Regions from separate parts of the Nonomuraea sp. NPDC005730 genome, predicted to be linked through region 1. Evidence: riboswitches for the same ligand, from Rfam matches in the RefSeq annotation. Region 1 holds a riboswitch; each other region holds the start of a gene.

What was found. A riboswitch is a leader RNA that binds a small molecule or an ion and turns the genes downstream of it on or off. The one in region 1 is predicted to bind cyclic di-AMP.
Region 2: linked by a shared signal. The riboswitch ahead of ABZ444_RS15520 (C40 family peptidase) and the one ahead of ABZ444_RS29600 (NlpC/P60 family protein) in region 1 are both predicted to bind cyclic di-AMP.
Region 3: linked by a shared signal. The riboswitch ahead of ABZ444_RS50625 (CHAP domain-containing protein) and the one ahead of ABZ444_RS29600 (NlpC/P60 family protein) in region 1 are both predicted to bind cyclic di-AMP.

The regions. Positions count from the first base shown of each region.
Region 1 covers NZ_JBEXYK010000031.1:38,174-41,436, forward strand. Annotated here, with positions in the region: gene ABZ444_RS29595 (LuxR C-terminal-related transcriptional regulator) at 73-285, shown strand; gene ABZ444_RS29600 (NlpC/P60 family protein) at 312-1,355, opposite strand; cyclic di-AMP (ydaO/yuaA leader) riboswitch at 1,362-1,513, opposite strand; gene ABZ444_RS29605 (amino-acid N-acetyltransferase) at 1,801-2,370, shown strand; gene ABZ444_RS29610 (RDD family protein) at 2,456-3,263, shown strand, end outside.
Region 2 covers NZ_JBEXYK010000010.1:56,292-59,554, forward strand. Annotated here, with positions in the region: gene ABZ444_RS15515 (NAD(P)-dependent alcohol dehydrogenase) at 68-1,060, shown strand; gene ABZ444_RS15520 (C40 family peptidase) at 1,044-1,607, opposite strand; cyclic di-AMP (ydaO/yuaA leader) riboswitch at 1,638-1,798, opposite strand; gene ABZ444_RS15525 (3-isopropylmalate dehydrogenase) at 1,898-2,944, shown strand; gene ABZ444_RS15530 (branched-chain amino acid aminotransferase) at 3,145-3,263, shown strand, end outside.
Region 3 covers NZ_JBEXYK010000115.1:4,906-8,168, forward strand. Annotated here, with positions in the region: gene ABZ444_RS50615 (glycosyl hydrolase family 18 protein) at 1-716, opposite strand, end outside; gene ABZ444_RS50620 (luciferase family protein) at 959-1,306, shown strand; cyclic di-AMP (ydaO/yuaA leader) riboswitch at 1,567-1,704, shown strand; gene ABZ444_RS50625 (CHAP domain-containing protein) at 1,719-2,432, shown strand; gene ABZ444_RS50630 (TetR/AcrR family transcriptional regulator) at 2,484-3,032, opposite strand; gene ABZ444_RS50635 (nuclear transport factor 2 family protein) at 3,130-3,263, shown strand, end outside.

The DNA of each region.
Region 1 (3,263 bases):
TACCTTCACCGAGACGAGCGGCTTTGCTTCGCCTGAAAGGTCCGAGTTCTGCTGTTGGGGGGAGGGCTCCCGGTGGATGTGCTCACAGAAGGCGTTGAGCTGAGCCACGCGGATTTGGCGTTACTGGCCGAGCTGGCCAGGGGGGTGACCGTCGATCGGGTCGGCAGGCGGCTGGATATCAGCGGACGGACCGTACGGCGCAGGCTGAGGGGCATCTGCGACCGCATCGGCGTGGCCACGGCGATCGAGGCCGTGGCGTGGGCGGCGCGCCGCCAGCTCATCTAGCGGCGCTCGGCGAAGAGGCGCGCCGGTCAGTCCGCGATGCGCACGCCGCCGGCGAACGGCCGCCTGTCTATCGAGGCGACCCGCACGACGTCACCCGTCTGCGGGGCGTGGACCATCATGCCGCCGCCGATGTAGATGCCGACGTGGTGCAGGTCGCTGTAGAAGAACACCAGGTCGCCGGGGCGCAGCTGGTCGCGGCTGATGTGGGTGCCGGCCGTCCACTGGTTGCCGGTGTAGTGGGGGAGCGAGATGCCCACGCGCTGGTAGGCGGCCATCACCAGGCCGGAGCAGTCGTAGGAGCGCGGCCCCTCCGCGCCCCACACGTACGGCTTGAGCTGCTGGGTGAGGGCCCACTTGGCGGCCTGGGCGGCCTTGCCGTCGCCGATGACCGGCAGGTTGACGCGTACGGCGCGGGTGCCGGGACGGCCCGCCTCGCCGACGGCCCGCCGGTAGAGGTTGCTCTCGACCTTGGTGACCAGCTTGGTGATCTTCGAGCGCTTGCCCTCCAGATCGGTGACGATCTGCTGGACCTCGGCGATGCGGGTCTTGGCGCCGGCCCTGGCCCGCTCGGCGGCCTCCATGGCCTTGGCGAGCTGGTTGACCTCCTCGCCCTGCTGCTGTTCGAGCGCGTACGTGGTCGCGGCCCGGTCGAGGAAGGTCTCGGGGTCGCCGGACTGGGCGAAGGCCAGGGCCTTGTCCAGGCCGCCGGTGATGTAGGCGTTCTGGGCGAGCAGCGAGGCCCTGGCGCGCCTGGCGGCCAGGTCGGACTCGCTGGTGGCCAGGATCTTCTGGGCGGAGTCGTTGGCCTTCTGCGCGGCCTTCAGCCGGTCGCGCTGCTCGTTGTACTGCTCGGCGAGCGTCTCGATCTCTTCGTGCAGCTTCTCCACCTGGTCGGCGAGCTCGGAGAGCGACGGCTTCGGGTCGGCGGCGGCGGAACCGACGGGGACGGCGAACAGCATCGCGGCGATGGTGACGCCGATGACGCCGAGGCGGCGTGTGCGCCTGGCCTGCTCCTGGGGGCGGGCGTGCCTGCCCCCCGACTTCCCCGAGCGGTCGAGCGTCCGCTTCACCAACCGAGCTCCTCTCATCGACGCCGGCCGGGTTAGCTGACGGGTTCGGGCCGGAGCAGCCCTACCGAGATGGTCGGATTCACCCCAAGTGGTGGCGCGAGGTGCTCGCCACCGTTGGTTCCCCGGCTTCCCTTGCGGGAATTGGGCGTGTCTTTCCGCGCGCATTACGCGGAGAACATCGTCGCTGGACACTAATGCACTCCGGGTTCACGCTCAACCGGAACTGCCGAGTCTGTAGAGGTTTCACAACTGAAGGGTCACAAGGTGATCTCGTGGGTAGCCGTACGGAAGCTGGCTTCTGCACCTTTTGTCCAGCATTCGGGGTGCTGAGGTCTGGAGGAAAGCTCCAAGTCGGCCCGTGTTCACCTGACCACGGGATGTGATGAGATGCCCGAGACGTGGGATTTAGGGCCGAGCCGTAATGAGATCTGTACCCTGGAGAGCCATGGAGCAGGTGGCCGAAGTGGCAGTCCCCGAGACCGCGGTCGTGGTCAGGCGTGCGCGCACGCCCGACGTGCGTGCGATCAGGCGTCTCGTGGACACCTACGCGGGCGCGGGGCCGCGGCTCCTGGAGAAGGCCACGGTCACGCTGTACGAGGACGTCCAGGAGTTCTGGGTGGCCGAGCAGAGCGGGGAGGTCGTCGGCTGCGGCGCGCTCCACGTGCTCTGGGAGGACCTCGCCGAGGTCCGTACGGTGGCCGTCGATCCCGCGTGCCGGGGGTTGGGGGTCGGGCGGCGGATCGTCTCGGCACTCGTCCGGCAGGCGAAGGATCTGGGGCTGCGGCGTGTATTCTGTCTGACTTTTGAGGTCGACTTCTTCGCGAGGCACGGTTTCCGCCCCATCCAGGGCACACCGGTCTCACCCGAGGTCTACGCCGAGTTGCTGGCCTCGTACGACGAGGGTGTGGCGGAGTTCCTTGATCTGGAACACGTCAAACCGAACACCCTTGGCAACACCCGCATGCTGCTGCATCTGACATCGGGTGACGCGGACCTTGACCACTTGGAAAGGTGATTGTTGATACCTATGTCGATACGTTGGGCAGCACAGGCATGTGTCCTGACACGTGCCACATGCGCACTCGAAGCGAGGTGACACGGTGAGCACCGGACAGCCGCCGTACCCACAGGACGATTCCGGCGAGAACCCCGAGTACGGGCAGCACCACGGCCGTCGGCCCGGTGAGCCCGACCCGGACGTGACTGTGGTCGGCTACCGGGCGGACGACGCCTTCGGCCAGCCCCCATACGGTCAGCAGCAGCAACAGGGCTATGGCCAGCAACAGCAGTACGGCCAGCAACAGCAGCCGTACGGCCAGCAGCAGGGCTACGGCCAGCAGCCCCAGTACGGCCAGCAGGCCGCCTCGGGTCAGCAGGGCTACGGCCAGCAGCAGGGCTACGGCCAGCAGCCGCAGTCCTCGGACCAGCAGTACACGCAGCCCGGCTACGGCCAGGAGGCCCAGTACGGCCAGCAGGCCGCGTCGGGCCAGCAGGGTTACGGCCAGCAGCCGCAGTCCTCCGGCCAGCAGGGCTACGGTCAGCAGGGCTACGGCCAGCAGGCGCAGCCCGACTACGGTCAGCAGGGTTACGGCCAGCAGGCCGCCTCGGGTCAGCAGGGCTACGGCCAGCAGCCGCAGTCCTCGGGCCAGCAGTACACCCAGCCCGGCTACGGCCAGGAGGCCCAGTACGGCCAGCAGGCCGCGTCGGGCCAGCAGGGTTACGGCCAGCAGCCGCAGTACGGCCAGCAGCCGCAGTCGCAACCCGACTACGGCCAGCAGCAGGGCTACGGCCAGGACGCCCAGTACGGCCAGCAGGCCGCGTCGGGCCAGCAGGGTTACGGCCAGCAGCCGCAGTCCTCGGGCCAGCAGTACGCCCAGCCCGGCTACGGCCAGCAGGCCCAGCAGGGTT
Region 2 (3,263 bases), on a different contig from region 1:
ACCGTTGAGCGTCCGTGCAGGTCACGGCCACACTGACGGCACATCAGCGGCACGAGGGAGAAAAACGATGAAGGCGTACGTCCTGCGCTCGTTCGGCTCGCCCGACCAGCTCGTCCTGACCGACGTCGAGCGGCCCGTGCCGGGCGACGACGAGGTGCTGGTCCGGGTGCGGGCCACGTCCGTGCAGCCCTACGACTGGCACTTCATGCGGGGAGAGCCGTACCTGGCCCGGGTCATGGGCGGCGGGGTCGGGCTGCGCCGGCCCAGCATCGCCGTCCTCGGGGCCGACGTGGCGGGGGTGGTCGAGGCGGCCGGCAGGGACGTCACGCTGTTCCGTCCCGGCGACGAGGTGTACGCGATGTCGCTGGGGGGCGGCTTCGGCGAGTACGTCTGCCTGCGGCAGGGCGAGGTGGCGCCCAAGCCGGCGGGCCTGTCGTTCGAGCAGGCGGCGGCGGTGCCGATGGCGGCCAACACCGCGCTGATCGCGCTGCGCGACGAGGGACGCGTCCGGCCGGGCCAGCAGGTGCTGGTCAACGGCGCGTCCGGCGGCGTGGGCACGTTCGCCGTGCAGCTCGCCAAGGCGCTGGGGGCGCACGTCACGGGCGTGTGCAGCGGGCGGAACGCGGACCTGGTCCGCTCGCTCGGCGCGGACGACGTCATCGACCACACCAAGGAGGACTTCGCGGCGTCGGGGCGGCGCTTCGACCTGCTGCTCGACGTGGCGGGCGGCCGCCGGCCGGCGGACTGCCGCCGCGTGCTGACCAGGAAGGGCACGTACGTGCTGGTCGGCGGACCGGCCGGCCGCTGGGTGCAGCCGGCCGGCCACATGTTCGCCGCGCTCGCGTCGGGGCCCTTCGTCCCGCAGCGGATCGTCAGGGCGGACGTGGTCCGCTGCGGGAGCAACAGGGCGAACCTGCTGACGTTGACCGGGCTGATCGAGCAGGGCGCGGTCACCCCGGTCATCGACAGGACCTTCCCGTTCGGCGAGCTCCCGGCGGCCGTCCGCTACCAGGAGGAGGGGCACGCCCCGGGGAAGGTCGTCGTCACAGGGTCGCGGTGAGCATGGCGGGGGCGGGTGCCTCGCGGAGCTGCTTGTAGTCCGCCCAGCGCTTGACGCCCTTGGGGTCGGGGCGTACCGCGCCGACGAAGGCCTGCCTGCGCCACTGCGACAGGCGTTCCTCCTTCACCACGTCGCCGGTGTGGGGGGAGTGGACCATGTAGCCGGGCTTGGAGATCATGCCAACGTGGCCGAGGCCGCTGAAGAACACCAGGTCGCCTGGTTCGAGGTCCTTCCAGGCGATCTTCCTGGAGAAGGCGCCGTACTGCTCCGCGGCGGTTCTGGGGAGCTCGATACCGGCGTCTTCGTAGGCCCGGAGCATGAGGCCCGAGCAGTCGTAGCCCCGTTCGCTGGCGCCACCCCACACGTACGGGGTGCCGCGCTTGTCCATGGCGTATTCGAGGGCGATCTTCCAGGCCGGTTTCGGCACGTGCCGTTCCTGGACCTGTTTCACCTGGGGGCCGGTGAGGGTGACGGAGGGGGTGGGGGCGGCCGGAGCGGCGGGAGCCGCGGGGGCGGCAGGCGCGAGACCTGCGGCGCCCGCTGCCACCGCCAAAAGGATGGCGATGCTAGACAGGGGACTGTCCTTCCACGTGGCCGACCGGGTTAGCTGACGGGCTCGGGCCTGGAAGTAGCCCTACGGCGGTGCTCCTTGGGGGGAGGCGCAGCCGATTCGCCCCGGGGGGAAAGGTGGGTCCCCGGCTCCACGCAGCGGCTGCGTGGATTAGGCTCGTCGGACTCTAACGAAACGGTCAAAAGGTCGCAATCCCCCCAAAACGGATTGTCCGGTTGTTGAGATGATGTGTTCGTCAGCCGAGACGAGCAGGTAAGGTACCGCCCATGGAGTCGCGTAACATCCGCCTGGCCGTCATCCCCGGGGATGGCATCGGCGCCGAGGTCGTAGCCGAAGGGCTCAAGGTCCTGGAGGCCGTGGGCACGAAGATCGAGCCCACCCACTACGACCTGGGCGCAGCCCGCTACCACCGCACCGGCGAGACGCTGCCCGACGCGGTGCTCGAAGAGCTGCGCGGCTATGACGCGATCCTGCTCGGCGCGGTGGGCGACCCCAGCGTGCCGCCCGGCATCCTGGAGCGCGACCTGCTGCTCAAGCTCCGGTTCGAGTTCGACCACTACGTCAACCTGCGGCCGGTCAAGCTGTTCCCCGGCGTCGAGACCGCGCTGGCCGGCGCCTCCGCCGAGCACATCGACATGGTCGTCGTCCGCGAGGGCACCGAGGGCCTCTACGCGGGCACCGGCGGCGTCATGCGCCGCGGCACGCCGCACGAGATCGCCACCCAGGAGTCGCTGAACACCGCCCACGGCGTCGAGCGCGTCGTGCGTTACGCCTTCCAGAAGGCTCGGTCGCGGCCCCGCAAGAAGCTCACGCTCGTCCACAAGACGAACGTGCTCACCTTCGCCGGCGACCTCTGGCAGCGCACGGTCAACCGCGTGGCCGCCGAGTTCCCCGACGTCACCACCGACTACAGCCACATCGACGCGGCCTCGATGTTCTTCGTCACCCAGCCCGAGCGCTTCGACGTGATCGTCACCGACAACCTGTTCGGCGACATCATCACCGACCTCGGCGCCGCGATCGCCGGCGGCATCGGCCTGGCGGCCAGCGGCAACATCAACCCCGAGCGCACCTCGCCGAGCATGTTCGAGCCGGTGCACGGCAGCGCGCCCGACATCGCCGGTCAGGGCAAGGCCGACCCGACCGCCACCATCCTGTCCGTCGGCATGCTCCTCGACCACCTCGGCCTGCACGCCGAGGCCGCCAAGGTCGAGCAGGCCGTGGCCGCCGACATCGCCGAGCGGGTGACCGGCCGCGCCGGCCGCACGACCAGCGAGATCGGCGACGACATCGCCGCGCGAGTAGCCGGCTAGGACCGCCTAGCCCCGCACGCGCCTGGCGGTCCGGACGAGGACTGCCAGGCGCTTTTTTGCGTTCACCGGATCGAACCACCCCCAACTGCCTCTTGCCATCCCAAATCGCGAGACACTAGGAAGTACGAATACTGCTCGCGGGCAGTAGCTACCAGAATCAGCTTTGAAGTCGCAGATTCGTAGAGAGAAGGACCGCCGTCATGACCATCGCTCAGAAGCTCAGCTTCGACGTGCAGCATTCCGACCACGCTCGCACCGCGGCCGAGCGGGAGCAGGTACTGGCGAACCCCGGGTTCGGGCAGGTCTTCACCGACCACAT
Region 3 (3,263 bases), on a different contig from region 1:
TGCGTGGTGCCCGTGACGGTGGTGACCAGGGTGCCGCCGCGGTAGATCTCGTAGCCGGTGACCGCCACGTTGTCGGTGGAGGCGTTCCAGGCCAGCGAGACGCTGCTGTTGCTGACGCCGGTCGAGCGCAGGTTGCCGGGCACCGACGGCGGGGTCTTGTCGTCGCCGCCACCGCCGCCCGTGGTGGTCGCGGAGATCTGGTTGCTGTTGGCCGAGCGGTTGCCGGCCGCGTCACGCGCGCGCACGGTGTAGCTGTAGGCGGTGTTCGCGGTGAGGCCGGTGTCGTTGTACGTGGTGCCCGTGACGGTGGTGACCAGCGTGCCGCCGCGGTAGACCTCGTAGCCGGTCACGGCCACGTTGTCGGTGGAGGCGTTCCAGGCCAGGGCCACGCTCGTGTCCGTGACGCCGGTCGAGCGCAGGTTGCCCGGCACGGACGGCGCGGTCGTGTCGCTGCCGCCGCCACCGGAGACCTTCCACAGCGCCGCCACGTTCGGCGGCTCCCAGCCGGGCTGGGAGGTGTGCGCCTGGAGGCAGACGTAGTCGACGCCGTTGTAGGTGACGACCGTGCCCGCCGTGTAGGCGGTCCACGGGGCCCAGGCCGCCGCGTACGCCACCGCGCTGGCGGAGGCGATCGGTGGGGTGGCCACGGCCACGGTGAGGGGCAGGGCCAATGCCGCCATTCCCGCCAGGACCTTGCTCAGAATGGTGTGTTTCATGTCGCTCCGACATCCGTTGGGGGGTGTGTGGGGAGTGGGATGGGAGACTTCTGGGGAAACTATTAGGAAAGTTTCCTTTAAGTTGTGAATCGACGGTAGCCTCTGCCTGGGGGAGCGTCAATACTCATCGGTCAGGCGTCCGTAATCGTGCCGGTCAGACCCCGGACGCGCCCGTTCACGAGGGGATAACGGTTCAGGAACGGGGGCTGACGGCGGGGTGAGCCGTGGCTCAGCATTGGAGCGTGGCAGGAATCTCCGCCTGGCGGCGGACGCCCACGCGACGCGGGCCCTACGTGGTCCGCGCGGTCGCGGAGTTACGGTCCTGGCCGTCGCTGAACGTCAGCGGCACCGGTCAGCAGGTCGCCTTCGCCGTACACGGAACCGAGATCCTGCGCCTGGCCGGCCGGGACGAGATCCACGTACGGCTCACCGCCCCCGCCATCGGCCGCCTGGAGCCGTATCTGCGGGCGTGCGACCAGGTCCATGCCTGCCGCGACCGCGCCTGGGTCGCCGTCCAGGTCGACGCGGAGCCCGATCTGGAATTGTTGCTGGCCCTCACGAGCGTGGCGATAAAGGCGCACGTGGCCTGAACCGATTCGGTGCGTAGCGTTTCTCCCACGCACTGTCGAAATCAATGCCGCCATTTGCCTGGGAATTACTCGCCGGGTAGCTTGGTTGTACACAGCCGAACGGGGAGTCGTCCCAGGTAGGGATGGCATTGCCTGGGAATTACCCAGACTGGACCCGTGTTGTACAGAGTCGATGCGGACATCTTCGCATCCGGGCGTCGCACATATACCTTCAGGCCCTTTCCCGGGCCCGGGAAGACGATGCGTCAGCCCTTCGCCTGACCAAGAGACCGCTGAATCCGCCTGTGCGCGGAACCGGGGACCCATGTGTCCAATGGGGTGAATCGGCACCGTGGTGCCGTAGGGCAGCTTCCCGCCCGAACCCGTCAGCTAACCCGGCAAGCGGCACGGAAGCTCAAGGAGTAACACCCTCATGGCCAAGCACCGTCTTCACCGTGCCTACAAGCTCGACCTCGCCAAGATCGCTCTCGGCGCGACCGCCGTCGCCGGCGTGCTCGGCACGCACGCGGCAGTGAACGCCGACACCGCCACCGCCCACACCGCCACCCAGACCGCCAAGGTCGCCGGCGTGGCCGCCCAGCCGCACGTCGCGCAGAACCGCGCCGCCGACGAGAGCGCCAAGGGCAAGGTCAACGTCACCGCCGCCCAGGTGCTGGCCACGGCCCGCGCTCAGGTCGGCACCTCCGAGGACGCCAACGGCGGCGGCACCAAGTTCCAGAAGTGGTACGCCGACTCCCAGCGCGCCGCCGAGACCGCCGCGCGTGACGGCGGCAACCGCGCCATGTACCTGAACGCCCCCTGGTGCTCGATGTTCGTCTCCTGGGTCGGCGAGCAGACCGGCGCCCGCCCGCAGGTCGGCTGGGACGCCTACACCGTGAGCCACGCCAAGTGGTTCGCCGCCAACGACCGCTGGGGCACCGAGGCCAAGCCGGGCGCCGTCGTCTTCTTCTCCTGGAGCGGCAGCAAGAGCCTGAACGACATCCAGCACGTCGGCTTCGTCGTCAAGAACAACGGCGACGGCACGATCTCCACGATCGAGGGCAACACCGGCAACGGCAAGGTCGAGCAGCGTGTCCGCCCGACCTCCCAGGTCGTCGGCTACGGCTACCCGTCGTACGCCGCCTGATCCTGCGACGCGAAAGAGCGCACTCCCCGCGGGGGTGCGCTCTTTTCGCGTTCACGGCCGCCGGTGCTGGTGGACCAGGGTCGCCGCGGCCTGCCCGGCCGAGCGGGCGGCGCCCGGCTCCTGCGAGATCATCGCGGTCACCGTGGCGCCGTCGATCAGGGTGAGCAACTGCTCGGCGAGCAGGCCGGGGTCGCCGGCTCCGGCCTCCTCGGCGAGCGAGCGCAGGTAGGCGCGCAGGCGTTCCTTGTGCTCGCGCACCGCCGTACGGACGACGGCCGAACCGGCGCCCAGCTCGGCGAAGGCGTTGGCGAACCCGCAGCCGCGGAAGTCGTCCTCGGTGAACCAGCGTTCCAGCCACGCGAAGACCGCCGGGATGCGGTCGCCGGCGTCGGCCACGTACGCGGTGAGCGAGGTCATCCAGCGTTCGTCGCGCCGCCGCAGATAGGCCACGACCAGCGCCTCCTTCGACGGGAAACACTGGTAGAGGCGTTTCAGCGAGACGCCGGAGGCGGTCCGGATCTCGTCCATGCCGACCGCCTGGACCCCGCGGCGGTAGAAGAGGTCGCCCGCGGCGTCCAGCAACCGCTGCTCGTGATCCATGACACCCCTCCAGGTGCTTGCCGCGGAGAACGATCGTTCTCTACGCTATCGCACAACCCGGGAGAACGCCCGTTCTCTCGATCGGAGAGGACATCTCATGACACGCCCGCCCGTTCCGCCGTTCACCGAGGAGACCGCCCGGATCAAGGTCCAGGCCGCCGAGGACGCCTGGAACACCCGCGACCCCGACCGCGTCGCGCTCGCTTACACCGAGGACTCCGTGTGGCGCAA